Regions from separate parts of the Paenibacillus sp. Y5S-9 genome, predicted to be linked through region 4. Evidence: a T-box and tRNA genes for the amino acid it is inferred to sense, from the RefSeq annotation. Region 4 holds a T-box; the other regions hold tRNA genes.
The links. A T-box is a leader RNA that pairs with one kind of tRNA and senses whether it is charged. The one in region 4 lies ahead of leuS (leucine--tRNA ligase), so its partner is inferred to be a tRNA-Leu.

Region 1: it encodes a tRNA-Leu, which carries the amino acid that the T-box ahead of leuS (leucine--tRNA ligase) is inferred to sense. The anticodon was not compared.
Region 2: it encodes a tRNA-Leu, which carries the amino acid that the T-box ahead of leuS (leucine--tRNA ligase) is inferred to sense. The anticodon was not compared.
Region 3: it encodes a tRNA-Leu, which carries the amino acid that the T-box ahead of leuS (leucine--tRNA ligase) is inferred to sense. The anticodon was not compared.

What each region holds. Positions count from the first base shown of each region.
Region 1 covers NZ_CP145887.1:1,630,820-1,634,000, reverse strand. Annotated here, with positions in the region: gene V6669_RS07170 (hypothetical protein) at 1-89, opposite strand, end outside; cyclic di-AMP (ydaO/yuaA leader) riboswitch at 205-380, opposite strand; gene V6669_RS07165 (glutathione peroxidase) at 753-1,232, shown strand; tRNA gene V6669_RS07160 (tRNA-Leu) at 1,379-1,461, opposite strand; gene V6669_RS07155 (urease accessory UreF family protein) at 1,887-2,588, shown strand; gene V6669_RS07150 (hypothetical protein) at 2,855-3,058, shown strand; gene V6669_RS07145 (hypothetical protein) at 3,086-3,181, shown strand, end outside.
Region 2 covers NZ_CP145887.1:2,353,710-2,356,890, forward strand. Annotated here, with positions in the region: gene pelA (pectate lyase) at 22-987, shown strand; tRNA gene V6669_RS10585 (tRNA-Leu) at 1,124-1,208, shown strand; gene V6669_RS10590 (carbohydrate-binding protein) at 1,353-3,038, opposite strand.
Region 3 covers NZ_CP145887.1:2,266,869-2,270,049, forward strand. Annotated here, with positions in the region: gene V6669_RS10120 (DoxX family protein) at 1-213, opposite strand, end outside; gene V6669_RS10125 (Gfo/Idh/MocA family oxidoreductase) at 268-1,260, opposite strand; tRNA gene V6669_RS10130 (tRNA-Leu) at 1,482-1,566, shown strand; gene V6669_RS10135 (hypothetical protein) at 1,676-1,861, opposite strand; gene V6669_RS10140 (sn-glycerol-1-phosphate dehydrogenase) at 2,020-3,174, shown strand.
Region 4 covers NZ_CP145887.1:4,914,223-4,917,403, reverse strand. Annotated here, with positions in the region: gene V6669_RS21735 (class I SAM-dependent methyltransferase) at 1-241, shown strand, start outside; gene V6669_RS21730 (aminoglycoside phosphotransferase family protein) at 469-1,425, shown strand; T-box leader at 1,537-1,806, shown strand; gene leuS (leucine--tRNA ligase) at 1,885-3,181, shown strand, end outside.

The DNA.
Region 1 (3,181 bases), 3.3 Mb from region 4:
AACGGCATTTTTTTGTACATTAGTAATTTGATAAATTTACGTCCTGCTTCATTTGGAGCAGTCACTAAGATCATCTCAGTATCCATCATTCGTTCCTCCCTTGGCGTGAAAAGACAACAAAAAAGAAGCGTGGGGGACCAAGGCCTCCCGAACGCTTCTTAAAGAATCCATGGCGAAAAGACCATGAACCAGCGTACGGCTTGTTGCCTCTCCCTTTAACGCTTACGAGGTTAGCTGACGGATTCGGGCGCGAGAGTCGCCCTATTTCCGGCTGTCACCGGAAAATTCACCCCATGAATGCCTACTGTCCTGGACAGCGCATTCTGTTGGTTCCCCCGTTTTCCACTCATCAATGAATGGAAACTCAGCGATTAAAACATCGTTCGTATATCTTAAGGATAAGATCGAGCGATATTATCGTTTGTTTCGTTTTTCAGGTACAATTTAGTTTAAATTGAAATTACGTTATGAATCATACACCCGTGCCATGATGGTGTAAAGTCCGCACAGATCACCGAATCGACAGATTTTCGGCAATACTCACATATAATAGCGCTTACAACAAGGTCATACTCTATCCATCTCTTTAAATCTATCTAATTCTCACTCTGACGAAAATCACTTCGCAATTCATTCACGTATTCTGCACAACTTGCCTATTTTGATGCTTTTAACACCACATTAGTTTTGCAATATTTAATTGCAACCAATATAATAGAAGATATAAGAGTAAATAAATGGAGGCGATTTAGATGACAATCTACGATTACAAAGTGAATACCCTTCGCGGTCAAGAAGTTGAAATGTCCGACTACCGTGACAAAGTGCTCCTGATTGTGAATACGGCAAGCTCATGCGGACTTACCCCTCAATTCAAAGGTCTGCAAGAATTGCAAGACAAGTTCCAGGATGCGCCATTTGAAGTCCTTGGTTTTCCAAGTAACCAGTTTGCACAGGAAAAAGGTTCTTCCGATGATATTGCCGAGTTCTGTCAGATGAATTATGGCGTAAGCTTCCCTATGTTTGAGAAAATTGATGTGAACGGCTCAAGCGCTCACCCTCTCTTCCAGCACCTTAGCACAGAAGCTCCTGGCCTGCTCGGCTCCAAAGCAATCAAATGGAATTTCACCAAATTCCTTGTGGATCAGAACGGACAGGTCATTAAACGGTATGCTCCCAAAACAACACCGGACAAGATTGAAGAAGATATCAAGAACTTGCTGCAAAAATAATACATTGGCCACCCGTAGCCGGAAGGTAGAGCACCATTGCCCCGGTAATGGATGGCCTTTTTTCTCAACTTTGATGTCAGACTGTTAAAAAAACAAAAAAAGAAGCTTTCCATTAATGGAAAGCTTCTTCTTAATCGTTCATATGATGCGGTCGAGAGGACTCGAACCTCCACGGGCATACGCCCACTACCCCCTCAAGATAGCGTGTCTGCCATTCCACCACGACCGCATGTCGTAAATAATCGGCAACAGAATTGATTATACCGGGTTCAGAACTAAAAGTAAAGTATTTTTTAATACTTCTTTTACAGCTAGGCATTTTCCACAAAAAACGCATATTCTCGTCATCTTTACCCATGAACTGCATACATTAGATTTGATCCCCTCCTTTCCGGATTGAGCTGATCTTATTGATTCATTTATATCTAGTCCTCCCTGCACTTCGCAGATATTTAACCTTATATGTTATATAAAATAACACAAATATTGAATCCCAGATTTAATCCATTAAATTTCACGGATACTATTGACAAAAAGCGGACATTTATGGGATGATAACTATCATATAATTCGGATTTTTGAACATAAAGCAATCAAAAAGGAATATAAATGTCACTTTAAGTGACATTTAACGAACACAGGAGGCGAATGATTGTGAACCGTGGGAATAAGCTGCTCGATTATGTCAAACTGCTTGATTCCTCTATTCAGGTTGGAGGGTTCACCCATTCCTTCGGCATGGATATCCATATCAGGGAGGGTACCATTCGTAATGCTGAAGATCTCGAATCATTCATGCGTTGTCAGTTGCATCCGAGCATCGTTCGTCTAGAAGGTATGGCCATCAAAGGCATCTATACCGCAGCAGATCACAAGGATACATGGCGGATAGCTCTAATCGACAAGCTCGTCCATGTTCAGCGAACCCCTGGAGATCTCAGAGAACAAGCTGCCGCCATGGGTAAACGATTGATCAGACTTGCACGCGCTCTGCACCCCTGGATTGAATTCAGCCAGCTCGAACAGATCTTTGCCAAATACGATTCGGTTGGCTGCCTCTCCACTGTTCACGCATGGATTAACCACCACCTCGACATCCCGGTCGAGGAGGCGGTCCTTGGTTACCTGCATTCAGCCATGAATGCCTGCATAACCGAAGCCTCCAAAGTCATTCCCCTGAACAACGATACAACCAAGGATCTGATGGTCCGCCTGGCCACAGATCTGGAGAATGAATGGAAGACCGTCAGCGCCTCGGCTGCGGATGGACTGGCACAGCCAACCTCGATGTCCATGAAATCATTTTTCCCCAGTTTCCATATGCTTGGAGCTGGACTTCATGCCTACAGGGCCTAATCCTCTTCCTCCTCATACCTGCTCCCCTTTATTCAAGCAAACTAAAAAACACGCGGCAACCTCCTTGCCGACGTGTTTTTTGTCATTTTATTTGTTTTATTTACGTATTTACGCCATTTATCATCACAAAATACACTTTTTTCCGTCTTTTTTAATTGTTAGATGACGAATTTACGTATATAATGAAACATACAGCTCGCATTTCTATATATTTTACATGAAGAAAGGGCGGCTGAATACTACATTCTAATCAGGGGTGAACCCTTTTGAACAAGAAAAAACCAGTTACTCCGTTCGGATGGGCCATCAAACGACGGCTAACCGAACTTCAAGTGGACCAGAAGACCTTTTGTGAACAGCACGGCATCCCACCCTATCGTTTATCCAATCTCATTCACGGCACACGCAAAGCAACCCGATTCAGGCACCTGGTCGCTGATATTTTGGATATTCCAGATGAACTGAGATAAGATTTCTGCCAAAGGAGGGTCCTATCCATGAGACATGTTACATCCGATCTGGAGAGGCTATCGTTCCAGTCCATACGTCACCAACTCATCATCGTTGATCACAATTGGATTATCCAAAGTTGT
Region 2 (3,181 bases), 2.6 Mb from region 4:
TATAAAAACGAACATAGGAGAGTGTTACATTTGAAAGCGAAGAAAATAATTACTTTTGTCCTGGCATGTACGATGGTGGTGTTCTCAGCAGTTGGAATGGCAGTTCTCCCTGTAGGGACGGTATCTGCTGCGGATGCATCGGGTACTACAGCGAGTATTTCTGATATTTTGAAGAACCAGCTGCCGGATGGAGGTTGGAGAAAAGATTATAAACAGACAAGTGGAGAGTGGGCGAAGTCCACGATAGACAACAAGGCTACATACTCAGAAATTAGAAGATTGGCGAAGGAATTCAAAAAGACGAATGATCCGCGATACTCCACAGCTGCAATCAAAGGAATTAACTTTTTGATCAACATGCAGTATTCAAACGGCGGATGGCCACAAGTCTACCAAAGCTCCGGATATCACAAACATATTACCTACAATGATGATGCCATGATTAATGTAATGATCATGCTCGATGAAGTAGCGACACGCAAAGGTGATTTCTCGTTTATCGACAGCACACTTGCTAACCGCAGTAAAAATTCAGTTGCCAAAGGTGTGGAGGCGATTCTGAATACACAAGTCGTTTCAGGTGGTAAGCTGACAGCATGGGGACAACAACATGATTCCAGTTCCCTTAAACCAGCGAGCGCAAGAATCTACGAAGTGCCATCGCTGACAGCTGGAGAAAGTGTAACAATCGTTAAATTCCTGAAAACGAGACCTGCTAACTCTAAAATCACAGCATCCATTAAAGGAGCGGAGGCTTGGTTTAACAAGGTGAAAATTACGGGTTACAAGTATGAAAGAGCTAATGGAGATAGTAAAATTATCGCTGATTCCAAAGCTGCACCAATTTGGGCACGCTTCTATGAGATCGGAACAGATAAACCAATCTTTATTGGTCGCGACGGGGTAGTTAAATACAAATTAAGTGATATTGATAAAGAAAGAAGAGGCGGTTATGCATGGTATGGCAACTGGCCTTCCAAGCTTTAATTTGTAGTTAAAGGTAAAGCCCGAATCTATCTACGTCTGGTTCGGGTTTTATTGTTATTATTTTCAGTGTTGACATGATAGATTCCGCATGATATATTATTTCTTGTCGCCGATATTGATGGCGGAGATACAATATGCGGTCGTGGCGGAATTGGCAGACGCGCACGGTTCAGGTCCGTGTGGGCTAACCCCCCGTGGAGGTTCGAGTCCTCTCGACCGCATCTAACAAAAAAACTCCTTAAGCTAACGCTTAAGGAGTTTTTTTTGCATTTTTTGATATAACACTAACTTTAGACTTGAGTATCCAAGAGGTTAGTGCTTAGCTGCATGTACAGCAAATGTCTTCCATCAGCCCTAAGGAACGTTTATTGCGCTGCGGTAACATTAATGCTGTCAATATTCGGTCCTTCCGATCCGGTGGTAACCACTTTCAATGTATTGGTCCCCGTGTTCATGGGGACCTGTATTGTTTTTTCAACCCAAGTGGACCAGCTTCCCGTAGCCGGAAAGGGCTCGTTGCTGATAACTTTGGTTCCGTTCACAAAAATGTCGAGGTTCCGTGTTCCACTTTCCAGCGCATAACGAAACTTTACGTTTTTGGTACCTGTTGTAGCATTATTAATGCCGTTCCATTGAATGGCTGAACCAGTCATCGCATTGAAGTTAACATACCCGGAGCCAGTGTAACCGGGGTAGATTGTTTCAATGGCAGCTTCCGTAAGTGATGTTCCGGTCTCAGCTTCATACGTAGTGCCACTGCCTGTATTCCCGCCGCTATTTCCGCCAGTAATGTTGGCAACAAATGTTGTTACGCTCTGAGGCGGGAGCTGTGCTGTGAAGGCTCCATTGGATACGGTAAGCGGGGTTCCGCTTGCCAGGTTTCGACTGCTGTCCGTAATCCATGAGGACACAGTGGAGGCATTACCATTCTGCAGAACGAATTTTTGGCTTGTGGCTGAAGTTCCACGGTTAATCGCCACGACGACAACTTTGTTATCACCTTTGTAGGCTGAGACAAAGGTGTTCGTATCCGGATTTTTCGTTGCGTCGACTCGCAGGTAGCCTGGACGCACGAATTTGGAGAAATGAGCCATATTATATCCGCGTTTGCTTATGGTACCGTCCTCTTTCATCGGACCATACTGTCTGCGGATGTACCACCACACATAGGCCTGGAAATCACCTTCTACCATGGCATTGTGCATGTGATAGGAAACGTCCAATGCTTCAGGCCAGCGGTCTGCTGAGTTGTTGTCACTATTCGGAACGTACACCTCAGTCATCCACAGTTCTTTACCGGCTCCTTTTTGCTTAAAGAGAGGGTAGGCAAAATTCGAAATCTGTGTTCCATACGTATGCGCTCCCAGTATGTCCATGTTGGCAAGTGCCTGCGGATCATTCAGGATTGGGTCGGATATATTCTTTAAATACTGGAAGGATTCAGGCGCCATGACTTTGGTACCTTGAATGGACCCGGCATTTTCTTTCATGAAGCGAAGGATCTCTTGTGGAGTCCACCAGGTCCAGTCATGAGCATAATCCGGTTCATTTTGCACAGAAATGGCATACAGATCTACGCCGTTATTTTTCATGTAGGTTACAAAGTCGTTCAGATGTTGCGCATATGCGGCATATTTGTCGTATTTCAGACGTTTGGCATTGGTGTCCCCATTGCGGTTGAATGTTTCAACCATGCTGCTTGGAGGATTCCATGGGGATGCGAATACGATAGCCCCTTTTTCAATAGCCCGTTTGGCTGTGGCAACTTCACGATACCAGTTATTAGAATCTGGATCGACGTAGATCCTGAGAATTGAAAAGCCTAACTGATTCTGGTCATTACCGAAAGCAGTTTCACGTTGAGCGGGAGTCAGATCACCAATCCAGGCAGGAAGGTTAATGCCCCCAAAGCCCTTGATCAGTTGTTTTTCTGAGGACAAATTAATGTTGGCATCACTTGCCGCCGAAACTTGTGTAGGACTTAACATGAGGGGCAGAGCTGTTAAGCAGGCCAATAAAACATTGATCGTCTTTTTGAATTTGAATTTCACTACTTTCATCCTCCTCGATAATGGTAAATGGTTACATAGAGAAACCGCGACCAGGAAAACAAACAAGAATAGCGGATTGACTGGCATTTATTTTATGTAAACCCTTTCAAAACCTCCTTCCATAAATCATAGGATAGAAATGA
Region 3 (3,181 bases), 2.6 Mb from region 4:
TAGACCGACTCCAAACAGGAATCCACCGATCAGTTCAGCAAGTCCAGCACACACTGCCAAGGCTCTAGCCGGTTTCAGGCCGATCGCTCCGAAGAATTCAGCCGTCCCTGATATACCCTCGCCTCCAAACCAGCCAAACAGTTTCTTACATGCATGTCCAATCATAATGAAACCAATCACGAGACGAATGATAAGTAGACCTGTGTCCAACATGAGATTAGTTCCTCTTCTCTGGATGTATAAAATATGATGATGAACGTATATACGCTACTTCAATGACGATAGAATGGAGTCACATAGAGCCATCGTTGCAATATTATCCTTGGCGCTGGAATATGGGACGGTCTGATTCTGGCAACACTTTATGAAGTGCACCATTTCACCAACAAACCCGCGTAGATAAAGGTCGCGATAAGCTCCTGACATGGGAGACCCGGAAGGTGTATATACGGTATCTTGTTCCTCGAGAGATTTCCAGGGAAGGCTGGTCGAGCTTCGGGATTGATGAACAGTAAGTGTGTTGATCTCTTCAGCTGACGCAAATCCGTTGTCAAAGGTGACGAGTACACTTTCACTCTCCCGTGACCAAGCACTCATGCCGGTAAAATAAGCACTGCCTACTACGTTATTCTCAAATACAAGGGAAATGCTTTGATTAATGTGTTCCCCATCTTTCACGGCTGTGCCTGTAACTCGTATTGCTTCTCCGAATAAGTAACGCATCAGATCGACCATATGAATGGCAGCGAGCTTCATGAATTGTTCCTCATCCTTGCAAAATGGTGTACTGTCTACAGCGAATTTCATTTGGAATGAACGCACTTTACCTAGCGAATTACTATCAATGAGTTCCTTGAGCTTCATATATACCGGAGCATAACGTTTCATAAAACCGACCATGACAACGACGCCAGCCTGCTCGGCAGCTTCTGCTACAGTGGCGGCTTCGGCTGCGTTCCATCCGAGCGGCTTATCCACGTATACATTCTTGCCAGCCCGAATACATTCGAGAACAAGAGCGGTCTGATCTATAGGCTGGGCGACCACAACGACTCCGTCACAAGTCTCCTGCTGTAACATAAGCCCAGCGTTATCATACGCTTTTCCGTTGCTGCCAAATCGCAGCAGAGCTGCTTCAGAGCGTTCCATACTGCGAGTAGCAATGGCCTGGATCTGCGCTCCGGCTTCAATAACAGAAGGGTAAATATTCGTGGATGCATGAAACCCGGCACCGATAAAGCACAGATTGGTTTTTTCCAAAGTGGATCTCTCCTTCATTTTTGCATTCTTATGGATGGTACATTTGTTTAATACTACGATAGGGTGTTTGAAGTTGAGAAAAAAGGACATATGTCCTATTCTTGATTTGAATAAAAAAAGTTGCATTTTTATTTTGGAGCATGTATACTCTGAATTACGGTAAAACAAGGAATTGCTTCACCGGAACGCTTTTCATCGATGGATGAGGAGATACATATTATGCGGTCGTGGCGGAATTGGCAGACGCGCACGGTTCAGGTCCGTGTGGGCTAACCCCCCGTGGAGGTTCGAGTCCTCTCGACCGCATCTAACAAAAAAGGTTCGTGAGTTGCTCTAGGGCAATTCACGAACCTTTTTTTATTTTGTGGATCATTTGTGTGGAGCCTACATTTTGCTACTGGCATGCTTGCTAATGCTAATGTTGCCGCTGGCGCAGAATGACTGCCGTGATGATCCCGGCAATGGCTCCTGCAATACCGAATAGCGTAACACTGGCAACCACTTCAACCGACTGGAGACGAAACAAAAAAGCGATACCACTGCCGAAAGTGGTTCCAGCGAGAAATCCGAGCGAAATTCCTAATTCTTTCGTTAATTTCATTGTTTCACCTACTTGGAAATGTGAGATATGGATTTGCAAATATTGGGTACAGGCAGTAAAGTGTGATCAGGAAAATCATCACATTTTATTTCCTTTTTTATCTTGTGGTTTTAACCCGTTAATTATGCATGATATCTCATATGGGAGGGTAAGAGCGAATGAATATGAACGAACGAATTGCAGCATGGAATGAGGAAGCACAGCAGTGTGCTTGCGGTCATCAACACCGGGTTGTGGATATGCTGATTCATCTGGAAGCTGGGGCCATTCAGAGGTTACCGGGTTATTTGTCTGAGCAAGGATATCGTCAGGTGACGGTTGTTTATGATCGACATACGTTTCAGGCGGCCGGATCTGATGTGCTGAGTAGTATTCGCGAAGCGGGAAAGCATGCGGATGAGATCGCTCTACCGGAGAATCTGACGGGTGATATCATTGCGGACGAAGCAGCTATTGTACAGGTTATGTTGGGTGTGAGACTCGAAAGTCAGGCTGTAATTGCGGTGGGTTCAGGTACCATTCATGATCTGGTGAGATTTGTTTGTTCCAAAATGAACAAGCCCTTTTTGTCGATCCCTACAGCGGCTTCAGTGGATGGGTTTACCTCTGCGGGTGCGCCCTTAATTGTAAGCGGCGTCAAACAAACATTTCAGGCTGTTCCGCCGGAGGCTATCTTTGCCGATCTGGATATTCTGGAGCAAGCCCCACAAGTGATGACGGCTGCCGGATTCGGAGATATGCTTGGTAAATATACTTCGCTTGCAGACTGGATTGTTTCCCGTGAACTGGGCGGAGAACCGTTCTGTCCAGTTGCTTATCGGATGACAGAAGAAGCGCTGAATACCTGCATAGATCATGTACAAGCGATTGCGGAGGGGCGAGCAGAGGGAGTAGCTGTATTAATGGACGCATTAATTGTTTCCGGTATCTCTATGCTGATCATTGACCATTCCCGTCCGGCATCCGGAGGTGAGCATCATCTGTCCCACATCCTGGAGATGGATCTGATGCAAGCGGGAGAAAGACCGGTTCTGCATGGTGCCAAAGTTGGCGTAGCTTGTGCATTGCTTACGGTGAAATATAAAGAACTTGCACAGAGATCGGGTGAACCGGTGTTTGGGATATATGACCAATTGCCAGAGGCTTCTCAGCTCATCGTATGGTTGGAACAAGTAGGTGGACCTGTGACTACTGAGCAACTCGGTGTAACCCCGGAGATGATGGAACATGCATTCAACACAGCGCATACACTTCGTCCTCGATATACGGGGTTGAGATACATCAATGAAGTGTTAAACACAAGGTTAGGATGACCTTTTA
Region 4 (3,181 bases):
TCTGGATCAGGATCGCTGTGAGATTGAGCATCATCTCAGTATTTTTTCGCGTGTGGATAATGGTAACAAGGATATGTACCAGCGCTTTGAAGAAGTTCATGTCCAGCGTGCATATAATCCGGACTGGATGAAGCTGGAGTTGTCCAAAGCAGGCTTTAGAGACGTGAAGGTATATGCGGATTTTGAATGGAAAGAGGCCGAAGACAGCGCACAGCGCTTGTTCTACGTGGCTGTGAAGTAAGAGCGAATAATGAGAACTGTCCTTATGTATGTTGCATAAGGGCAGTTTTTTTTGTTTGATTTTCCATGGAGAATGAATAGCAATATTCTTAAATAGGGTAAAGGAATGCAAGAAAAGATATATCGACGTGACAAAAAGTATTGCCAGTTAAAGTAAAGGAGGCGATAATAGTCGGATAGAAAGCGTTTTCTGAGAAAACAAATCAAATGTCAATGTGAGGTGTAGAAGTGGAAAGTACATATAAAACAAGACTTTCGTCAGAACAGTTGAATGCCATAATAAAGCAGCATTTCTCTGCAAGTATACAGGACTACAAGGAAATGGTGGATGGCTGGGCCAATCATGCATATCTCATTACACTCAGTGACGCACAGCGAGTGGTACTCAAAATTGCTCCTTCAGCTTCGACAAATCTGATGCGCTGTGAGCAGGATCTCATGATTGCCGAAGTTGAGGCCCTGCGCCTTATTACGGAGCTACAGGATGTTCCCGTACCCCAAGTGTTGGCTTATGATGATTCGTTAACTATGGCTTCAGCCCGTTATTTTATCATGGAATACATGTCTGGAACACCCTATAATCAGGTTAAGGATCAATATTCTGCAGAAGAGCAGGAAGCCATTGAACACCAGCTGGGTCGGTACAATCGTCGAATTAATGAAATCAAGGGTGAGAAGTTTGGATATTTCTCGGAGCAAAAACAGCGTTATTCCACATGGAAAGAAGCATTTATGAATTTGATGGATGACATTCTTACCGATGGTGAAGAAGCCGGAATTACATTTTCGATCGATTACCCTGAATTGAGACGTTTGATTGAAGAAAAATCCAATGTACTGGACGATGTCAAAGAACCTGTGCTTGTGAGTTGGGATCTGTGGGATGGCAATGTTCTAGTAGACAAAGGTCGCATTACAGCGATTATTGATTTTGAACGTTCACTGTGGGCAGATCCTCTGATGGAGCATTATTTCAGTCATTTTAACTATACTCCCGGTTTTGTGAAAGGGTATGGGCATGCGATTACAACTGAAAGTGAGCTGAGAAGAAGAAGTTTATACGACTTGTATTTTGATCTGGTATTACGCATTGAATGCGCTTATCGCCAATATGATAATCAGGAACATGTGAATTGGACCATTCATAATCTGGAGGAAGGCATTGAGCGTTTTCGCTTATCCTGAACAGCAACCAGTGTTATGAACGATACGAAACGTAGACTTCAAGATAGCGATTATAACGTGTAATATTGACTTTGGGCTTGCTTTTTTATATAATGGTCCCGATATTGTATACATATTTCGATGATAAGGATCAGTAGTAATTCCTGTACATAACAGAGAGCCGGCGGTTGGTGCAAGCCGGTTGACAGTGATTTGCGAACTCGCCTTGGAGAAATGCGGTGATTACACCATTCTGTTTAACCTGCTTGTATAAAGCTTGGGTTCAGGAATGGAAATCCGCATCGGTTAACCGCCGTTACAGGTCCAAAGGGAGTGGATGACGAAGCACGTTCGTCCGCTAACTAGGGTGGTACCACGGGAATTCAACCTCTCGTCCCTAGCGCTGCAAACGCTACGGGATGCTGAGGTTTTTTTGTTGCAATTAAAGCTAAAGCGAATAACCTGAAGGAGGAACAATAGATGAGTGAGAATAACCAGCCGAAACACGGCTATCAGCCACAAGTCATGGAAAAAAGTTGGCAGCAATACTGGGATGCAAATAAAACGTTTAAAACGGGTGAGGACCCTGCTAAACCGAAATTTTATGCACTGGATATGTTCCCTTATCCATCCGGTTCAGGTCTGCACGTAGGCCACCCGGAAGGATATACGGCAACGGATATCGTTTCCCGTTACAAACGTATGCGCGGTTACAACGTATTGCACCCAATGGGTTGGGACGCTTTCGGTCTGCCTGCTGAGCAGCATGCACTGGATACAGGTGAACATCCACGAGATATTACATTCCGTAATATTGACAATTTCCGTCGCCAGATCAAATCGCTCGGTTTCTCTTATGACTGGGATCGTGAGATCAGCACAACGGACCCTGAATACTATAAATGGACACAATGGATCTTTATCCAGCTGTACAATAAGGGCCTGGCTTATGTGGATGAAGTTGCAGTTAACTGGTGTGAAGCCCTTGGAACGGTACTTGCTAATGAAGAGGTTATTGATGGCAAGAGTGAACGTGGTGGACATCCGGTTGTACGCAAACCAATGCGTCAATGGGTTCTGAGAATTACCGAGTATGCAGAGCGTCTGTTGGAAGACCTGGAAGAGCTGGATTGGTCTGAAAGCATCAAAGATATGCAGCGCAACTGGATCGGTAAATCGACAGGTGCAGAAGTTGTATTTGCCATTGAAGGTCGCGAGGAAGTTATTAAGGTGTTTACTACCCGTGCGGACACATTGTTCGGTGCGAGCTTTGCAGTACTTGCTCCGGAACATGAATTGGTAGAAGCAATTACAACCGATGACCAACGTGAAGCGATTCAGGCTTATCAGGAGCAGGCTTCTCGTAAAAGTGATCTGGAACGTACGGATTTGGCCAAAGACAAAACAGGTGTATTCACTGGCGCTTATGCAATCAACCCTGTTAATGGTGCAAAACTGCCGATCTGGATAGCTGATTACGTTCTTGCAGGCTACGGTACAGGTGCGGTTATGGCTGTTCCGGGTCATGATGCACGTGACTGGGAATTTGCGAAGCAGTTCGGTCTGGATATCATCGAGGTTATTCAAGGTGGAGACGTTACACAAGAGGCTTATTCCGGTGATGGCGCGCATGTGAATTCCGATTTCTTGAACGGACTGAATAATGAAGAAGCGGTTGCCAAGATGATTGCTTGGCTGGAAGAGAACGGTAAAGGGCAAGGGAAAGTAACCTATCGTCTGCGTGATTGGCTGTTCAGCCGTCAGCGCTACTGGGGTG